2 regions of the Bradyrhizobium sp. WSM4874 genome follow, and region 1 is predicted to be linked to the other one. Evidence: riboswitches for the same ligand, from Rfam matches in the RefSeq annotation. Region 1 holds a riboswitch; the other holds the start of a gene.
The links. A riboswitch is a leader RNA that binds a small molecule or an ion and turns the genes downstream of it on or off. The one in region 1 is predicted to bind cobalamin.
Positions count from the first base shown of each region.

Region 1 (5,884 bases):
GGGTGTATGCGATCACCTCCGCCGAAGCAGACCGGCATTCGCAAGCGCTGGAAGGTTTAGGAAGCTCGCAAGATATCGCGACCTCCCAAAGCGCGTGCATCTTATTCACAATACGTTGGTGACGCGCTCCGTACGATCATGCCTCACCCCGCAACTCGCGTGCGGCGGCCACCATATTGACGAGCGCGGGACGCACCTCCTCCCATCTTCGAGTTTTCAGTCCGCAGTCGGGATTGATCCAGAGCTGCCGATCGGAAACCCGCTGCCGCGCCAACACAATCAGCTGCTTGATCTCGGCTGCTGCGGGAATGCGCGGTGAATGAATGTCATAGACGCCTGGCCCGATTTCATTAGGATATTTGTAGCTCTTGAAAGCGTCGAGCAATTCCATTTTGGAGCGCGACGCCTCGATTGAAATGACGTCGGCATCCATTGCTGCGATCGCATCGATGATTTCGTTGAACTCGGAATAGCACATGTGCGTATGGATCTGAGTTCCGTCAGCGACAGCGGAGGAGCAAACGCGGAAACTGTCCACTGCCCAATCGAGATAGTCCTTCCACTGCGATTTGCGCAGCGGCAATCCCTCCCGCAACGCAGCCTCGTCGATCTGGATCATGGTCGCTCCAGCCGCCTCAAGGTCGATGACTTCGTCTCGGATCGCGAGAGCGATCTGTCGGCATGTCTCGCTCCGCGGGATGTCGTCACGGACAAACGACCAGTTCAGGATCGTCACCGGTCCGGTCAGCATAGCCTTGACGGGTTTTTTGGTCAGAGACTGCGCATGTCGCCACCATTTAACGGTCATGGGCTTCGGGCGGGAGACATCTCCAAACAGGATAGGAGGGCGAACGCACCGCGAGCCATAAGACTGAACCCAGCCGTGCTTGGTGAATGCGAAACCCAACAGCTGCTCGCCAAAGTATTGAACCATGTCATTGCGCTCGAACTCACCGTGTACGAGCACGTCCAGGCCGATATCTTCCTGCCAATGCACGGTATGGGCTGTCTCCGCTTTCAGAAGCTGCTCGTACTGCGTGTCATTCAGCGCTCCCCGCGCATGAGCTGCACGCGCATTGCGGACGTCCGCCGTTTGCGGGAAGGATCCGATGGTTGTGGTTGGAAACATCGGCAATGCGAAGGCGACGCGCTGGACGTCGGCGCGCTGGGTGAACGCACTGCGACGGCGGCGCATGCTATCGTCGATCGCGGCCATTCGTCCGGCGACGTTCGCACTGTGGATCTTCGGCGATGTTTCGCGGGTGACGGATGCATCCTCTGAGAGCGTGAGTTCATCGGCCACGTCGGCAGCAAGGCCAGCCAGCGCTTTGCCCAATATCGAAAGTTCCTTGATCTTCTGCACTGAGAACGCCAACCACGTCTTCAGATTGGGATCGAGATCGATCTCTAGCTCAATGTCGGTCGGAACATGAAGCAGCGAGCAGGAGGGGGCAATCTGAACACGGTCCCTGCCCAGTTTTTTGACCATAGGAGCAAGTTGGTCGAGTAGCGCCGGCAGATTAGAGCGCCACACGTTGCGACCATCAACGACGCCGAGCGAGACCACGAGATCTCTACGGGCTCTGGCGACAATCGCGTCCAACTGGTCAGGTGCACGAACCAGGTCGACATGAAGCCCGGCAACGGGCAAGGCCAATACTGTTTCAAGATTGTCGCCGACAGCCCCGAAGTATGTGGCCAGCATGATTTTAAGGGCCGGCACGGCCTTAGCGAAATGAGCATAGGCCCGGCGGACAGCCGCCCGAGATGCTTTGTCGACGTCCATCACTAGGCATGGCTCGTCGAGCTGAACCCATTCAGCGCCGCGCGCGGCTAGTTCGCGGAGAACATCGACGTAGACGGGGAGGAGTCGATCAAGCAGCGACAGCGGATTGAATGCGGGATTTACGCTTTTGCCGAGCTTCAGGAAAGTGACTGGGCCCACTAGGACGGGCCGCGTCTGATAACCGAGGCTTCTTGCCTCCTCATATTCCTCGATCGGCTTCCGAGAGGCATACCTAAAGATCTGATCCTGGTGAAATTCCGGCACCATGTAGTGGTAGTTCGTATCGAACCACTTCGTCATCTCCTGTGCGGCTACGCCGGGCCCATGCTGAGCGTGACCACCGTCCTGAGCGCCACGCGCCATGGTGAAGTAGGTTTTGAGCGACACAGGACCTTCGGTCCAGCCGTAAACGTCGGGAATGGCGCCGACCATTAGGCTGGTATCGAGCACATGGTCGTAGAGCGAGAAGTCATTCGAAGGAATGACGGTCGCACCGCGGGATTTCTGCCGTGCCCAATTAGCGGCACGAAGTCCACTCCCCGCCTCGAGGAGCTCGGCTTCGCTGGACTTTCCCGCCCAGTAGCTCTCGAGCGCGAATTTGAGTTCGCGTCGTGGGCCGATGCGTGACGTCCCCAGTGTTGCAACGGGAAGCGAAAGGATAGACATAGCTTAGACCCCATGTTGGGGCAAAGGCCACGGCGGACGCAGACAGCGAACATCGCCTGAGCGACAACTGCTTGGCGCACACCGGGACGCCCCGCCCGTGGACGATATCTTGTCGAGGCAGGTCTCCTGGCTCACGGGTCGTTGCTGCTGTCCGGCCTTCCCGAAGCCGCATGGCGTCAGTGACTTCATTGGACAGCGGCTCGCCGCTTACAGTTGCGGGGGCAGCGCCGGCATTGCACCGGCTTCCCTCTTAGCTCCGGATCAAACGAAATCCGGAGACCGCGACGGCTTGAATTATGCGCACGAGGATCGATGCGTCAACCTACCGATTCTCGCTGCGATATTGCCCAAGCGATTACGAGCGCACTAGGCGGGCACGACGGTCTTGCTCGCGGCCTGGTGAACACGCCCGGATCTGTGGAGGCTCCGCTTGTGAAATGCATTCGCTCCTTGCTCGCGTAACGGTGAGCTCCACCACCGGAACGAACCCGGGCCGCTTTCGGTATCTGTGTGATCGCGAGGAGGCGGCTTTTTCCGTCGGCAACTTTTCGAACCTGCGCGTCAGGAAGGTGCGATCATCCTGGGCCGGCATCCGTTTGGCCACAGCCCATAAGGCTCCCTAGAAATTTCGAAAGCCGGATCGCTCCAGGACCGCACGGATGATCAGGTCGGCTCCTTGGTGTTCGGCGGGCCCGCGACCAGGCACGAGGTCGTCCGCCTCCGTGAGGTTGGTCAAGACGATCTTCTCGGTGCACTAGGTGTTCACGTGCTGAGCGACTTTTGCGCCGGCTTCGATGCGTCCGTGGCCGCTCGACGCCGGTCTGCCTCGCCTTGTCCTTGTTCGTGACAAATTCGACGGTGTCCTCCGACAGAGCCCTTTGAGGGGGTCCTCGGAGTCGCTCAGCGCCTTAAGCTCATAACGATGTTAATCGACCTCGATGCGCCCCATGCGGTCGTGGTCTCCTCAAGGCCCCACATCTACAACTTCGTTCGCGAAATCGAGCGATGAGGCCTTTTGGTCGCGGGCTGCCTATCCTGTCTTGGACGGGACACAGGTGTCAGGGACCGGACAGACCACCGCGCATTGCGGTGTGTCGCAATGGCCCTCGCACTCCGTACATTTTTTGGCATCGATAACGTAAATGTCGCGCTTCAGACTGATCGCCGCGTTGGGACACTCGAACTCACATGCGCCACAAACGGTGCATTGCGAAGCGACGATCTTGTAAGCCATGCCTTCCGACTCCTTAGGCGAGCGATGCCATGCGCGATCCCTTTCAAATGCCGTGCCAAACGCAGACGCGCTCAATGTTGGGCAATTTGCCCAATTCGGCTGTCCCGGGTCTGAGACCATGTTGCATCTGCGACAGCAACAGGTCGCTTCAATTTCAGGCTACGAGCCGTCTGGCCCTCTTGCGAGAGTCAGTCGCGACTTGACGCTGGAAGCGTCCGTCGGTTTGCTTGGCACGTCAGCGCGGGGGCAAGCGAGGCTGACGCTTCCTCAACCGGCGGCGACAAAAAACCGCCAGCGGACGCAGGTCTACGTCGGATCTCGGCAAACCTCCGGTCACACACCCCGACTGGAGGTTTGTGCAAGCCTCGCTCATGGCTGCAACGCTAGCTGCGCGGAGGACTCGCTGGAGGCTTGCCAAAACGGGCTTGTCGTATAACAAGCTTCGGAGGGAAACATGAAGTGGCGGCGGGACGAGCGACACTGGCCTTGCAGACCGACTGAATTGCACTCAGCCTCATGCCTGGTGCCGAGTAGGCATGGCGGTGCTCGTGAGCGTCACTTGGCCGCACTCAGCCACTCGCAACTATTTTGGACGAGCTGGAGCGGGGTTGAAAGATGACTGTGCAAATTGCTTCAGTGGCATGGCTTTTCCGAACAGATGGCCCTGCGCAAGGTCGAAGCCGAGTTCGGCCACAGCGATTAGGTCGGCCTGGCTCTCCACACCTTCGGCGACGGTGCGCACATTGTACTCTTTGGCTAGATCAACGATATGGCGGCACACCCTTCGCTTGAGGGGCCCATTCGCGCAGCCGCCTACGAACTGACGATCCACTTTCAATTTCACGAACGGGAATTTTGTCATCCCCATCAGCTGCGGCCAATTGGCACCGACATTGTCGATTGCAAGGCCAATGTTGTGAAAGCGAACCTCACGCGCAACCTCGACCAGGAGATCTAGGTTCTGGATCGCTTCAACGCTCTCGATTTCAATCGTCAAACCGCCGAAAGCGGCGTGCGACGGCATGCGCCGACAGAGATCGCGTACCTCCTGCGGGTCAATCAGGAATGCTGCCGGGAGATTGATGGAGAGATCGATCGAAGTTTGCTGCTCCAGAAGATACTGCCAATCCTTGATCGCGCGGTCGATCACGAACTGCGACAAGTTCCTAAAATGCGGATCGTGAGGTTCCGGGATGAAATAGGCCGGTGGAACAACGCCCCAGGTCGGGTGCCGCATTCGCACATGCGCCTCGGCGCCGCGGCGGCTAAGGGTACACGCGTCAAACTTCGGCTCATACCAGAGCTCAAGCCAGCCAGCGTGTAAGGCTTCTCCGACATGGACCGCGGGACGGGGCGCCGGCTCTCTTGGCAAGAGCATGCCGATCCGATCGCGCAACGTCTCGGCTGCAAACGGCGCCCTGAGCGGCGGCAGCATAGCAAGTCCATATTCACTACCGACCTGCTGCACTGCCGCCATGATGATCGACTCGCGCGCCCCGAACGCCAGCACTCGGCCTGCAAATTCTTCGCGTACCAGTATCTCGAGCAATCGTCCAGGCTCGATGCGGTCCGAGCCAATGCCGAGCAGGATCAGATCAGGGAACTCCGTGCGGAGTACGTGCGGCAACTCGTCAGCAGTCCTGCATTCGCTGATAACAAATCCCATATCCTCCAGCACATCCCGTAGAAAGGCGCGCAGATGCCGCTTGCCGACGGCCAGGCACGCCCGCGGCCGCACCTTACGTTGCCCGAAGATTACAGGTTTCCCTCCGACCAGTTCGGCCTGCCCATGTTCCATCGCAACCACTCCCGTTCAGTGACGGTGCCTTAAACGAGGAGAGAAGGTCGAAACAAGCTGTGCTTCCCGATATCTTTCTGATTGTTCGAGATAAGCTTAAGATAGTGCATTAGTGTGCAAAATCTTTCGCGATCTTGCTCAGACGATTTTATCGGGCGCACGCGTATGATACCTGTCGCGCTTCGCGCAAGTACGAGTGACGCACGCGAGGTGGGAATCTCTCCTTCGGACGCACCGAGCTGACGCTCTATGGCGCTGCGATCGTCGTGGCGCACGATTTATTGAAGCGAGTAATTCGTGAGCGACGATCGGCAATCACTCTTACGAATGTTTGATCGGGCATGACCGGCGTGTGCCGTGATATGTTTTCCAATAGAAGGCAGTCCATCATGAGTTCGCA
Region 1 is NZ_JBVVPR010000021.1:43,734-49,617, forward strand. It holds gene metE (5-methyltetrahydropteroyltriglutamate--homocysteine S-methyltransferase) at 137-2,452, opposite strand; cobalamin riboswitch at 2,552-2,751, opposite strand; gene AC0L3P_RS21755 (4Fe-4S binding protein) at 3,483-3,686, opposite strand; gene AC0L3P_RS21760 (EAL domain-containing response regulator) at 4,270-5,484, opposite strand.

Region 2 (5,884 bases), on a different contig from region 1:
GGCGCCAGCCGATGACAATGCCCGTGATGGAGAACAGAAAGCCGAGGGCGCAGAGCCCGACGACCAAGCCGTCACGCAGCAACGGATGCGCGACCAGGACCGGAAAATCCAGCGTGTGCAGTGCGCCGTAGAACCAGCGATAGACCCGCCGCGACGAATCCAGCCTTTGCAGCAAGTTGCCGTCCGCGCCGTCGATGTCGAACCAGAGGTCGCCGCAGCAGGAGCGGTAGACCGGGGCACCCGGGACGGTGGACTGCGCGGGATAGTTGTCGTTGTCGGCAAGCACGGACGGTACTGCGCAGCCGGCTGCGAGGCGCGTTGTCAGCCTCTCGACCTCGTGCACATCCAGAGATCCCGTTGGTCGATCGCGGGGCGCATCCCCTGCCTTGATCAAGGTCTGAGCGGCAAGGCCCGTCCGATCCCGCCGATAGAGAGTGCCGTTGAATGCAAACCATTCGGTCTCACGGGCCGACGGCGCTCCAGGCTGCCGATCGATCGATGGGGCAGCCGTCCAGTTCGGTGCGGCGTTCATCACGCTGGATTCGGCCGAGGTCAATTGCCCACGCGAGAATAGTCGCCCGTGATCCATGGAGAGCCAGCCGCTGAAAATCCAGGTCAGCACGAAGACCATCGCCGCGAGGCCGATGAGATGATGCAGCGCATGCCAGCCACGATAGGGCGAGTCGATCAGACCGCCTCGAGCTTTGATCCGCGCAAGCCCGAGCACAGTGCCGAGCAAAGCCGCGATCAGGGCCAGCAGCGACAAGGTCCAGACCACGCGATCCCACAGCGACCAATTGCTTCGCAGCACCGTTGGATAGATCCAGTGCAGCACGCTGCCGACCAGATTCCAGGTCCGCTCGCTGCGCGTCGTATCCAGGACGATCTCGCCGGTGAGCGAGGAAACATAGAGCTCCGTTGCGGCGGCGTCGCCCAGGGCAGCCCGAAACAAGGGCCGATGGCGGTCGAAGCCGTTCGGCACACTCCATTGATCATAGTCCGAGCGCGCAACGATCGCGGCCCGCGCGGCATCCAGCCCACGGCTGCGCGCGTGATCTCGCGCGATGGCGATCGCGACGTCGAATGATTTGACCGACGCGTCGGCCCCATCGGAGGCGCGGACTGCGTTTGCGCGGGATGGCCCCGAGACGACATAGAGCGGTCCGTCGCTGCGCTGGATCAGGCGAACGCGCGTCGCATCCGCGATGCCGCTTGCGGCCACGGCATCGGCGACCGCAATCCTCGTCTCAGCGCTAGCCAGCGGCACGAGCCCGGCAAAACGTTCCGTTTCCGTCAGAGATGGGAACGGAACGAAGTGCATCACGATTCCCGTCGCGAACCACATCGCGAACAGCAGGCAGAACGCGATCCCGAGCCATCGATGCAGCAGGACGATCGTGCGCATCATCGATCAGCGTCCTACCATTTGAACGCGGCCGAGATCTCATAGGTGCGCGGTGCGCCCAGCAGGATCTGGTCTGGGTAGAACGGATCGCCCCAGATCGCGTAACGCTTGTCGGCGATGTTGCGCACCCGGAAAGACAGGCGGGCCTGGTCGACAGCGTTGAACACGGTCTTGGGGATGTCGACGAAGGCGTAGACATCGGCCACGGTGTAGGCCTTCAGCGTCACCGTGTTGGCATCAGTGTTGTAGCGGTCGCCGACATGGCGGCCGGTGATACCGAGCTCGACCGCCCAGGGCGTGAAGAAACGGTACGACGCGCCGGCATTGGCGACGACGCGCGGCACGTTCGGCGGCGTGTTGCCGGAAAACGAGCCGCCGACAAAATCGTAGTCGGCGTAGCGCGCATCGACATAGGCGATGTTGCCCCAGAGGCGCAGAGGCTCGATCGGACGCACGGACGCGGCAAGCTCGGCGCCCTTCGACTCCTGCCGTCCGGCAAGGTTGAGCTGCATGCCGCCGGCCGCGGCATAGACGTTCTTGCGCAGGATGTCATAGGCCGAGAACGACCACTCCGCCCGGTTGTCCCAGAACAGGTGCTTGACGCCGGTCTCATAGGTGCGCGCGGTGGTCAGGTTGAGCGGATCAGTCGGATTGAGCAGGAAGATGTTGTTGGCCGCGATGTCGGCGCCGGTCGCATATTGGCTGAAGAAGGTCAGGCCCGGAACCGCTTCCCACGTGTAGCCGATGCGGCCCGTGGTCGGGACCCAGGATTGCGAGAACGGGAAGTTCGCCTTCTCCAGACCGAACTTGTCGGTCGAATTGCGGTCGAGCCCGATATGCTCGACACGCAGGCCGCCAACCAGCGCGAAGCTGCGCGTGAGCTTCAGCCGATCCTCGAACGACAGCGCCTCGTTGTCGATGCGCGCGGTCTGCTGCTGTATGGTGAGCAGGCCGTAATAGCCGCGAGGCGGATCGACCAGCGGAACGGAATCGCCGGGGAAATTTGCGGCGCCCGGCCTCACGAAATCAAGGTAGCTTGAGGACAACGTCGTGACCAGGCGATTGTCAAAGCCGGCGATATTCGCATCCCAGATCAGGTCGGTGATGTTGCCGACCAGGCGTTGGCTGTGCGCGACATAGAAGCGCTCACGGTCAACCATGTTGGTACCGGAATTGAACGCCTCGATCTCGTTGTTGAACCATGTTCGCTCTGCGCCGTAACCATAGGCCTGACTCTTCAGCGTCAGGTCGGGCGCCAGCTTCAGCTCGAAACCGCCGCGCAGCCAGACCTCCTGTGCGACGTTGCGATTATCGAGGACGTTGTAGTTGGTGTTGAAGGTGCGATCGTCGATCGTGACCGCACCGAGATTGGTTTTGTTGTAGTTCGAGACGTAATTGCCGGACACGATCCCCGTCGTCGCATGCGAGCCGCTGAAGGCGATCGGCACCAGCGGCGCACCCCAATAAGCTTTCGAGCGATCTTCCCGATACTCGATCGCACCCCAGACCTTGAGGCTGTCGGAGATGCGGTAGTTGAGCTGGCCCGACACGTCGAGCGTCTTGGTGTTGGTGTCGTCGGCAAAGCCGTTGAGCGAGGAACGGCTGACGTCGAAGCGGTAGTCCAGCCCCTGCACATTGGTGCTGCCGCCCGAGCCGTAATGCGCCCGGAACGAGTTCAGCGAATCCCAGGAGAAATCCGCCTCGTTCCGGATCGCTCCGGTGTGCGGCTGCTTGGTGACGAAGTTGATCGCGCCGCCGGCGGCGCCCTCGCCCGACATCAGTGACGCCGGACCCTTCAGGAATTCGACAGCCTCCAGATTGGCCGTGTCGGTGATCCGCGAGGTCATGTTCTGCGGACCGATCTTGATGCCGTTGTAGAGCGTGTTGATCTGGCTGTTGGTGAAGCCGCGCATGGAGAAAGCCGAAGGCTCGGCCGGATTGTCGCCGGATGTGACGCCCACCGCGCCCTGCGCGACGTCGGACACGGTGCGATAGCCCTGCTCGCGCATGGTTGCGGCCGAGATCACCTCCACGGTCGCGGGCGTTTCGCGCACGGTCAGGCCGAGGCGCGAGGCGCTTTCGGCGACGGCATTGGTATTGAGCGGCGTCTGTGCTGCCGCGATCGGCACGACAGGCCTGGGCGGTACAGATGCGGCCTCTGGCGGGCGCGCTGCTGCGCGGCGTGGGCCCTGCGCCTCCCGCGCGGCGGGCTTGGCCTGCTTGCGGGATTGGGCGGGCGTTACTTCGACCGGCGGCAGAGGTTCGCGAGCCTGCTGCGCCAGCGCGGCGGAGGGATCAAGAACGGCAAAGGATGTGAGTGCGGCGGATGCAAGCAGGAACGCGCGCGGTCGTACAATGCGAACAGGAGACACGGTCTCGGACCTCGGTATGACGTCAGTGGCACGTCACAGCGAACCAAGGTCCCATCTTCCGGCTCCCAACCTTCCGATGAAGCCGAATGTCTGTACTCCCCGACCGACATCTTCGCGTGTGACCACGGCTGACGGCAGGTCTCCTGGCTCGCGGGTCAGTACCTTGCGTCGCCTTCCCGGGACCGAGATACCCAGTGGCATGTGACGCAAGATTCGCCGCTTACAGTTGCGGGGGCAGCCACGGCATTGGGGACAAGGTCCCCGCACCGCATTCCCTTTTCATCCCCTCTCGGGGAAACCGTCGCAAGCATCTAGGATTACGATCCAGACAGAGTCAATGTGCCAGTTGCGGCGTTATTGCCACAACGACCAGTTTCCTTGGAGATAAGCATGGAAGGCGAGACCTTCCTCTGGCTGATACGGCACGCGCCCGTCGATGGCGTCACGGGGACGATCCATGCAGCCGACGCGCCAGCGGATCTCGGCGCTCGCGCGCAGCTGGAGGCGCTGCGCCAGCGCCTGCCGCGGGACGCCGCGAGCTATGCGAGCCCGTCGCGGCGCACGGTCGAGACGGCCCGCGCGCTGGGTCTCGAGCCGCTGCAGCTGGACGAATTCCGCGAGCAAAATTTTGGTGACTGGACCGGCCGTCGGCATGACGAACTCGCCGCGACCGGTGGCGAGGCCTATGCACGGTTCTGGAGCGATGCGGCGCGCGGACGGCCGCCGGGCGGCGAGAGCTTTGAGGAACAGGTCGCGCGCGTCCGGCTGGGGCTGTCAAAGATCGGCGCCGGGGCCGCAACGCTCGTCGTGCATTCCGGCACGATCCGCGCGGCGCTGTGCATCGCGCTGGATCTGACGCCACAAGCGGCCCTGCGCTTTGTGATCGATCCGCTGTCGCTGACCCGGATCGACCGGCTCGCGACCGGTTGGCGCGTCGGCTCCGTCAATCAGCCGATGATTTGATCAGGCCGGACGATCCGGCACATTGGCCTGCGCAAAGGTCGCCATGCCGTTGTGGAGCGCACACGCCGACCGCACCAGCGGCAGCGCGATGGCCGCGCCCGATCCTTCGCCGAGCCTGAGATCGAGGCTGATCAACGGCTGCACATTCAGCGCGCGAAGCACCAGCCGATGCCCCTGCTCGGCGGACTGGTGCGAGGCCAGCAGGAACGGCTGGCACGACGGGTTGAGCCGCGCCGCCGCCAGCGCCGCCACCGACACGATGAAGCCGTCGATCAGCACGGGGATGCGGGCTTGCGCGGCCGCAATGATGGCGCCGCAGATGACCGCGATCTCGAGACCGCCGACGGCGCACAGGATCTTTTCGGGCGAAGCGCCTGCAATGGCATGGCGTGCGATTGCAGCATCGATCACCCGCGCCTTGTGCGCACGGCCGGCCGCGTCGATGCCGGTGCCGCTGCCCGCGATCTCCGCGGCGCTCACGCCGAGCAAGCCGGCCGCGATCGCCGCCGATGTCGTGGTGTTGCCGATGCCCATCTCGCCGAAGATCAGAAGATCGGGCTGCCCGGCCTGTGCGCGCGTCACCGCACGTCTGCCGGCTTCGAAGGCGAATGCCAGCTCTGCGGGGGTGAGCGCAGCTTCGATGCTGAAATCGCGCGTGCCGCTGCGCGGCTTGTCGGTCACGATTCCGGCCATCTCCTCCTGCGCCAGTGTGCCGGCATCGACGACCTCCAGGCTGGACCCCAGCTCACGCGCGAGCACCGAGATCGCGGCGCCGCCGGAGGCGAAATTCGCCAGCATCGCGATGGTCACTTCTTGCGGATAGGCCGAGACGCCCTGCGCGACGATGCCGTGATCGCCGGCAAAGATGATGATCGGCACCCGCGCCGCGCGCGGCTGCTCGGTTGCTTGCAGGCCGGCAAGCTCGATCGCGAGCTGCTCGAGCCGGCCGAGCGCGCCGGTCGGTTTCGTCAGTTGCGCCTGCCGCGCCACCGCCGCCTCGCGATGGACTGCGGAGATATCGGGGCATTGTTGGGTGACCCATTCGGGGAGCATGCTGCCTCGCTTGCCTCACAGCCTGCGCTTGAGGATGTAACTGTCCATGATCCAGCCGTGCCGTTCGCGCGCCTCTTGCCGGACGGCGATG
Region 2 is NZ_JBVVPR010000003.1:37,905-43,788, forward strand. It holds gene AC0L3P_RS04070 (PepSY domain-containing protein) at 1-1,408, opposite strand, end outside; gene AC0L3P_RS04075 (TonB-dependent receptor) at 1,420-3,777, opposite strand; cobalamin riboswitch at 3,894-4,095, opposite strand; gene AC0L3P_RS04080 (histidine phosphatase family protein) at 4,168-4,740, shown strand; gene cobT (nicotinate-nucleotide--dimethylbenzimidazole phosphoribosyltransferase) at 4,741-5,793, opposite strand; gene cobF (precorrin-6A synthase (deacetylating)) at 5,809-5,884, opposite strand, start outside.
Region 2: linked by a shared signal. The riboswitch ahead of AC0L3P_RS04075 (TonB-dependent receptor) and the one ahead of metE (5-methyltetrahydropteroyltriglutamate--homocysteine S-methyltransferase) in region 1 are both predicted to bind cobalamin.